DNA from 2 places in the Solibacillus sp. CAU 1738 genome. Region 1 is predicted to be linked to the other one. Evidence: predicted binding sites of a transcription regulator. Region 1 holds the regulator's gene; the other holds the start of a gene.
The links. The regulator LexA, encoded in region 1, represses DNA repair genes until DNA is damaged. The targets are predictions, from matches to a motif close to CGAACATATGTTCG.
Positions count from the first base shown of each region.

Region 2: a site for LexA is predicted at 1,659-1,672, ahead of AAFN87_RS15435 (Y-family DNA polymerase). Genes of this name have one in related genera too.

Region 1 is NZ_JBDQQN010000002.1:510,081-514,289, reverse strand. It holds gene AAFN87_RS07650 (prepilin peptidase) at 1-470, shown strand, start outside; gene AAFN87_RS07645 (gamma-glutamyl-gamma-aminobutyrate hydrolase family protein) at 746-1,438, shown strand; gene lexA (transcriptional repressor LexA) at 1,637-2,257, opposite strand; gene yneA (cell division suppressor protein YneA) at 2,428-2,760, shown strand; gene AAFN87_RS07630 (YneB family resolvase-like protein) at 2,760-3,416, shown strand; gene AAFN87_RS07625 (DUF896 domain-containing protein) at 3,482-3,718, shown strand; gene tkt (transketolase) at 3,866-4,209, shown strand, end outside.
Region 2 is NZ_JBDQQN010000005.1:187,901-192,109, forward strand. It holds gene AAFN87_RS15425 (YhjD family protein) at 1-33, opposite strand, end outside; gene AAFN87_RS15430 (YolD-like family protein) at 26-352, opposite strand; gene AAFN87_RS15435 (Y-family DNA polymerase) at 367-1,620, opposite strand; gene AAFN87_RS15440 (AAA family ATPase) at 1,736-2,518, opposite strand; gene abc-f (ribosomal protection-like ABC-F family protein) at 2,817-4,209, shown strand, end outside.

The DNA.
Region 1 (4,209 bases):
GTTTTCAATTAGAGCTTGCAGTTGCTTTAATATTTATTTCATTATTAGTAATAATTACAGTATCAGATATAGCATATATGTTAATTCCCGATAAAATTCTACTATTTTTCGGCATTTTATTAATTATAGGACGTATTATAGTACCGCTGGATCCGTGGTGGGATAGTATCGTAGGGGCAATTATTGGTTTTGGTATATTATTATTAATCGCGATTATTTCAAAAGGTGGTATGGGTGGTGGTGACATTAAATTATTTTTAGTCATCGGCCTTGTACTTGGAACATTCAACACCTTACTAACATTATTTATTGCATCAGTAATTGGAATGATTACCGGGGTTATTGTATTAAAGCTGCGTGGTCAAGGTAGGAAGGCTCCTATACCATTTGGACCTTCGATCGCGATTGCCACAATCATTGTCTATTTTTATGGAGATAAAATGATAGATTGGTATATGAAGCTATTTTAAAAACGTATTGTATTAACGTAGCAATACGTTTTTTCTTTGCTTTTAGGAGATTTGTTAGTAAATACATAGCAGTTGAGTGCATATAATAGCTGACAATTCGTATTCTTGCTGTTTGAGTGTGTGTATTCTCAGCTAGACTTAGTTTGCCATTCTTCGATATGTATCAAAACTCAAAATGTAAATTCTTTTATCGTTATAATTAACAGAATTATCTGTATCTAATAAGGGGAATAATGGTATATTTATAGAATAAAGATGAAATTGGAGGGCGTTTTATGAAGCCGATTATTGGATTAACAATGCATACAGGGGATAACAAACTAGAAATTAATAATACTTATATAAATTCAGTTGAGCTTGCAGGGGGAATTCCGCTTTGTATCCCTCATATAGCTGGTAATGATATAGAACCGATTTTAAATCGTATAGACGGACTTATTTTAATTGGTGGACACGACGTTGATCCCATTTTATTTGGACAGGAGCCGCATAGAAAACTGGGGGCATTTCATACTCACCGAGATACGAGCGATTTGGATCTCTTCCATGCTGCGTTTAAAAAGAATATGCCCATTTTAGCAATATGTCGTGGTCACCAAGTGTTAAATGTTGCATTTGGTGGTACATTAATTCAAGATATTGATTCACAGTGGGAGCAGCCGATTGCTCATATTCAATCTTCAATTCGACATGAAGTAACACATTCTGTCAACATTACAGGAGAAAAATTATTAAGTATTTTTGGAAGCAGCTCCATTAGAACAAATTCCTTCCATCATCAAGCGATTGATCAATTAGGTGAGGGGTTAATATCAGCAGGTTTAGCTTCAGATGGGATTAATGAAGCAATTGAACATCCTGAGCATCCATTTTGTATTGGTGTGCAATGGCATCCTGAAGCGCTTGCGCCAGCAGGAGACACACACTCTATTAAATTATTCGAAGCATTTATCAAGGCTTGTAAATAGGAGAAGGAGCATTTGAACAGAGAAAGTTCAAATGCTTTTTTTTCTATTAAAGAGAGTTTGCAATAGGAAGATGCACAAAAAAAGTTGGCAAATACATGAACCTAAAAACACCCCGAATTGGAGTGTTTAAGGCAAAATGCTATTAAATTTCACTTTCTTTTCTATTGCCTAATAAACTCCCATTGAAAGCAAATCACATTATAGTACTTTACGATATAAACCAACTACTTTTCCTAAAATCGTTACTTGATTTACTAGAATAGGATCCATTGAGGAATTTTCAGGTTGTAAACGGAAATGCGTTTTTTCTTTGAAGAAACGTTTAACAGTCGCTTCATCATCTTCAGTCATTGCAACGACAATATCCCCATTGTCCGCCGTTGATTTTTGTTTAACAATGACATAATCTCCATCTAAAATGCCAGCTTCAATCATGGATTCTCCCATAATTTCTAGCATAAATAATTGGTCTTCGCTTGTGCCATATGTATTTGGCAGAGGGAAGTATTCTTCAATATTTTCAATTGCAGAAATCGGTAAACCTGCCGTAACTTTTCCTATAAGTGGTACATGAATAACATCTTGTTTTTGAACTATATTATCATCTTGGTCTAAAACCTCGATTGCGCGAGGCTTTGTTGCGTCACGTCGAATTAGTCCTTTGCTTTCTAAACGAGCAAGATGCCCATGTACAGTCGAACTTGACGCAAGACCAACTGCTTCACCTATTTCACGTACTGATGGTGGATAACCTTTTGAACGAACCTCTTCTTTAATAAAAGCCAAAATGGCTTCTTGGCGTTTTGATACTTTTGTCAATTAACTCACCTCTTTTTGGAATATAAGAACATTTTTAATTATTTTCAGTATAGCAGGATGCGAACACAAAAGCAAACATAGGTTCTGAAAAGTGGTTGACAAAAACAAATGTTCGGTATAAATTAAGAACATACATTCCGAACAAGTATTCGATAAAAGGGGATTTTATTATGAATTGGGTAAAACAAAACAGCTATATTACAGTACTTTTCTTATTTTCATTATTTGTTATTTCAGTTGTAGCGATTACAGATGAAAAAATTGAACAATACGAACAAGTTTTTGTCGAACATGGTGATACTTTATGGTCGTTAGCAAATGAATATCGTGGTAAAATGTCGATGCAAGACTGGATTATCTTTGTTAAAGAGGAAAATCGATTAGCTAATGAAACAATTATCATTGGGCAGCAGTTAAAGATTCCTGTTGAGAAAAGTTCCAATTATATTGCAAAAATAACAACAGAAGAAAGCAATTCTGTTAAAGTAGCGAGTGAAAATTAATGAGTAATGAACAAGCGGTCGTTTATGCCAGAGTTAGTACGGAAAAATCGACTCAACAAACATCATTAGCACGTCAAAAAGAAGAATTGACAACTTATGCTAAGAAAATGAATTACGCAATTGTAGAGGTCTTTCAAGATCAGCAAAGCGGTTTCGACGTAGATCGTGAAGGTTTATTAGATATGCTTGATTATATGAAAACACATAAAATTTCTGCGCTATTTGTACAAGATGAAACCCGTTTAGGACGGGGAAACGCACGTGTGGCAGTTTTACATCTTTTACAAAAGCAAGCGATTACCGTATTTTCATTAAATGAAGCAGGACCAATCGCATTAAATGAGATGGATACAATGTTATTAGAAATATTAGCTATTGTAGAGGAATACCAACGAAAACTTCATAATGCGAAAATCCGGCGTGGCATGCGTCGAGCAGTTGAAAATGGATATCGTCCTGAAGAAAATTTAAAAGACCGTGGTAATATGGAAGGGCGAGAGCGCATTGAAGTGCCAATAGAAGAAATAGTAAAACTTCGTAACAAAGGGTTTACATTCGCAGAAATTGCATCAACTTTACAAAGTGTTGGTTTTCAAGTTAGTAAAGCAACAGTACACAGACGATATGCTGAATATCAAGACGGACTTGAAGGCTAAACACTTGCGCTTAGAGTCATTTTCTCATACCTTTTAAATAGGTTATTTAGAAGGGTGAGAAAATTATGTTGTCAAAAGAAAAAATAGCACGAATTAACGAGTTATCAAAGAAAGCAAAGGCAGGTATTTTATCAGAAGAGGAAGCGAAGGAACGTACATTATTAAGAAAAGAATATTTAGATACATTCCGTTCAACAATGCGTGACACAATTGAGCATGTCAAGGTTGTTGATCCAAACGGTAATGATGTAACACCTGAAAAATTGAAAAGCATTAAAAAACAAAGAGATTTTTTAAACTAACTTAATCATGAGTTATCATTTATTGTGACACATTTAGCAATAAGTATGACATAATTGGAATAAATGTTACACTAAGCATTGTTTTCTTTATGATTCTTGACTAAACTAATAAAGAATAATAATTAGCACGAGAAAGGATGTCATAAAATGACACAACACGTGGATCAGTTAGCAATTAACGCAATTCGAACTTTATCAATTGATGCAATCGAGAAAGCAAACTCAGGTCACCCAGGACTACCAATGGGTGCAGCACCAATGGCATATACTTTATGGACGAAGCAATTACGTCATAACCCTCAAAATCCAAAATGGTTTAACCGTGACCGTTTCGTATTATCAGCAGGTCATGGTTCAATGTTATTATACAGCCTATTACACTTAGGTGGTTATGGTTTAGACATGGAAGAAATTAAAAACTTCCGTCAATGGGATTCAAAGACACCAGGTCACCCAGAGTATGGGCATACTGTTGGAGTTGAAGCGACAAC
Region 2 (4,209 bases), on a different contig from region 1:
ATGTAGTATTTTCCGATTTTCAAGATCAATCACAGGCCTCAGCTTCTACACAATAAATATGTGAAAAGGAAATACGCTGCTCACCATTTAATACAAGGGAACGGTGATTAGTATCGAGCTTTGTAATAACTCCTTCATAACAGTGCCGATCACTTCCTTCATGCGTGAAAATTTGTACCGAACATTTTTGCCAAAAGGCATGTGAAATCATTCGTTCTATATGCTCTAACTCCCACTCAGATAAATCGGGTGCAGGAGAAAATTCATCATTATTCTTCCAATCACGTAGTAGCTTAACATGCTCGGGTAGCATAAGCGCATTCCATTTTATAGTGCCGCGATCTTTTAACATTTGTCATCACTTCCTTATCTTAAATGCCCACCAACTAATTGTTCCCTTGATCTTGCAGTACCGCTCGCTGTATAAGAGACCGCACGTAATAAAGATGTAGAGCCAAACTTATGTCGAATGGCGTCCATCGTATGTCCTAGCATATGGCGTTGTTCTTTTTTCGAATCGAATAAATCAAGTTGAACACTAGTCGTTGGCTCTAAATTGCTAATACGTACCGTCACTTGACGAGCCGGACGTTCAGCAAAGTGCATATCGAATAGTTGCAAACATGCTTTATACATTGTCATCGTTTCGTTTGTTGGTTCGTTAAGTGTCAGTGAGCGGAGAAAGCCTTTTGTATCAGCTTTTTCACTATAAGACAGACCTAGAGAAACTGTACGTCCTATAAAGCCTGCCTCACGTGTACGTCGCATCACATCTTCACACATCTCTAGTATAACGACCGCAATTTCAGTTCGTGTTTTATAATCACGCATTAACATTTGACCTTTGCCGAAACTAATCTGACCACTTACCATAGGTTCTCCAAGTGTCGATAAATCAATTCCCCAGGCGTGATAATATAGCTGATTGCCAAGAATACCAAAGCGTTTTTCAAGCGTTGCTAAATTTGTATGTGCCAAATCGTACATTGAGAAAATACCACTATCATTTAAATTTGCCTCTGTCCGTCGACCGATTCCCCATACGTCAGATAAGTTTTTAATTGGCCATAGTTTTTTCGGGATATCTTCATATGTCCACCTTGCAAAGCCTGTTTTCTTTGCTTCTAAATCAAGCGCTAGTTTAGCCATCAGCATATTAGGTCCCAATCCAACAGAGCTGGCAATATTAAATTGCTGCAAAATATAATATTGAATCTTCTTTGCTGCTTCTTCAGGACTCCCTAATAATTTTTCAGTTCCTGTTAAATCGATAAAACTTTCATCAACGCTGTACACATGAATGGCTTCAGGTGGCACATACTTTGCTATGAGTTGTGTAATAGCCATCGACATCTTTAAAAAGAAGCTCATTTTTGGCTCAAATAGGCGAATGTCTGGATGATTAGGAATTTCAAAACGACGATTACCTGTTTTAATACGAAAGCGTCTTTTCATTGCGGGGCTTGCTGCAAGTACAACACTGCCTGGTTGGTTAAAGTTAGCGATTATTGCAAGAGGTACTTGTTCGATATCTAACCCTTCAATCATAGCAATGCAACTTGCGTAAAAACTTTTCATATCAATACATATAATGTTGCGATTTGGCATGTTTTCGTACATAATAATGACCCCTCTTAAGAACGTTTGTTCCCATTATACAAACAAGTGTTCTTATTTTCAAGCGAAAACAAATAAAAAAAAGGCGTTCTCTCAAAAAAATGAGAAACACCTTTCATTAATCAAGTAAATAGCGTAAATACCGGGCTGGATCATTTAAAAAATCACGTGTTAATTGCACATGTTCTAACTCATTAAAAGCCGTTTCACTCAAGCGATCCTCCTTTATTTCAAGCAATGTAGCGCCTGGGAATGCCATTAATATAGGCGAATGTGTGGAAATAATGAATTGTGCACCTTGCTTCACCATGTCGCCCATCATAGCAATAAGTGTTAACTGCTTATTCGGTGATAAAGGCGCTTCAGGCTCATCCAATAAATATAAGCCATCAGGACGAAAGCGTGCTTCAAACAATTCTAAAAAGCTTTCCCCATGTGAACGGAATTCAAGTCCTTCCCCATATAAATTTTGCAAATCGTATAAAGTACGTGCATGTGGCATAATCGCATAGCTATGTGGGTCCTTCTTTGTAATTTCAGCAATATTAAACTGTGCTTCCAGCCGAGTTGCTGTCACTTGTTGAATAAATGTAATAAAATCCGATGCGCGAAAGAAAAATCCTTTGTTCGTTCGGGTCGTCCACGTAAATTTCATTGCCTCACTCAGTGCATAGCTGGCGGGGAAGTGGCGTTCATTCATTTGCTCACCACTAATTAAAATGCTTTCTTGTGCAGCTGCAATTGCTTCAAGTAATGTCGTTTTGCCACTACCATTTTCACCGACGAAAATCGTGACAGGAGATTTGAAATCAATCGTCTCGAGTGTTTGGAAAAGTGGTAAATTAAAAGGATACGTGTCACGCTGCCTTTGCTGCTTCATTTGTAATTGTTTTAAAATCATGGCGTTCACCTCTTAGTTTTCAGTATAACAAAACACAATAAGCGGTGTACAAAAATGTCAAATATGATATGATAAACCTATTATACAATGAAGGGACGATGGGTGGCCGATGATTAACTAACCTGGTTTTTTACACATTGATTATAAAATCAATCAAACAAAAAAACAGGATTAGTCTGCCCATTTTCCAAACGTGATAAAAACACCATGCTTATTAAACATGGCTTTTTTAGCGACGACTAATCCTTCCAATTTGGGGAGGATTTTTTTATTCTCCCGTCTTTAAAGGGTGAGCAAAATGAGAGAATTATTAAAAATGAATCAATTAACAATCGAGTTTGGTGAACAAACATTATTTGAAAACGTAAATCTTTCTGTAATAGAAGGGGAGGTAATTGGTGTCATCGGTAAAAATGGTGCCGGTAAATCCACCTTGTTGCATGCAATTAATGGAACACAGAAGTTAAGTAGTGGGGAGATAAAATGGCAGCGTCCTGTCAAAGCACTTTATATTGTACAAGAGGAGCAAGCATATGATGCCCATTTAGCGGTAAATGACGAACTACTCGCAAAATGGCGTGTGCCACAAGGAAATTACAATACATTAAGTGGTGGGGAAAAGTTAAAGCTGCGGTTAGCACGTGGCTTCACGCAAGCAAGTGAAGTACTCCTGTTAGATGAACCGACGAACCATTTAGATACGGAAAGCATTGCTTTGTTACTTGAACAAATACGGGCATACGATGGCACTATTATTGTAGCTTCACATGACCGAGCGTTTTTAGATCAAGTGGCTACAAAAATTTGGGCGATTGAAAATGGACAAATAACTGAGTACAAAGGGAACTATAGCCATTATAAAACAGTGCGTGCGGAAAAAAGAAAGGCACAGCAACATGCATACGAGCAGCAGCAAAAGAAAATTGAACGTATCGAAGGTCAAATAAAAGAATTAACAAGCTGGTCAAATAAAGCGCATGCGCAATCAACAAAAAAAGAAGGGGTTAAAGAATATTACCGTGTGAAGGCGAAGCGAATGGACGCACAAGTAAAGTCCAAAAGAAAAAGATTAGAACAAGAACTTGCGACTACAAAGGTAGAGCAAGTAGAGAAAGACTATACGGTTCAATTTGACATTGCACCAACACAAAAACGAGGAAAACGATTTTTAGAAGCGACTAATTTAACGAAACAAATCGGGAACAAAAGGCTGTTTGAAAAAAGTCATTTTACAATTCAACACGGTGAAAAAATAGCACTCATCGGCCCTAACGGTTGTGGGAAAACGACCTTCCTAAAAATGATCGTAGGTGAAATGGATTATGAAGGGAAGCTCTGGCTATCACCGACTGCAACAATTGGCTATTTGTCGCAGGATGTGTTTGATTTACCGTTAGAGCAAACACCGGCACAGTTGTTTTATCGTGAAAGCTTTGAAGCGCGGAGTAAAGTTCAGCATTTAATGAAGCAGCTCGGATTTACGTCATTCCATTGGCAAAAGGCGATTCAGACAATGAGTATGGGGGAGCGAGTGAAATGTAAATTAATGCACTTCATATTACAAGAAAGGGACGTATTACTACTTGATGAGCCGACCAATCATTTAGATATTGAATCGCGTGAACAGCTAGAAGCAACATTAGCGGAATACAAAGGAACACTTATTGTTGTGTCGCATGATGAGTACTTTT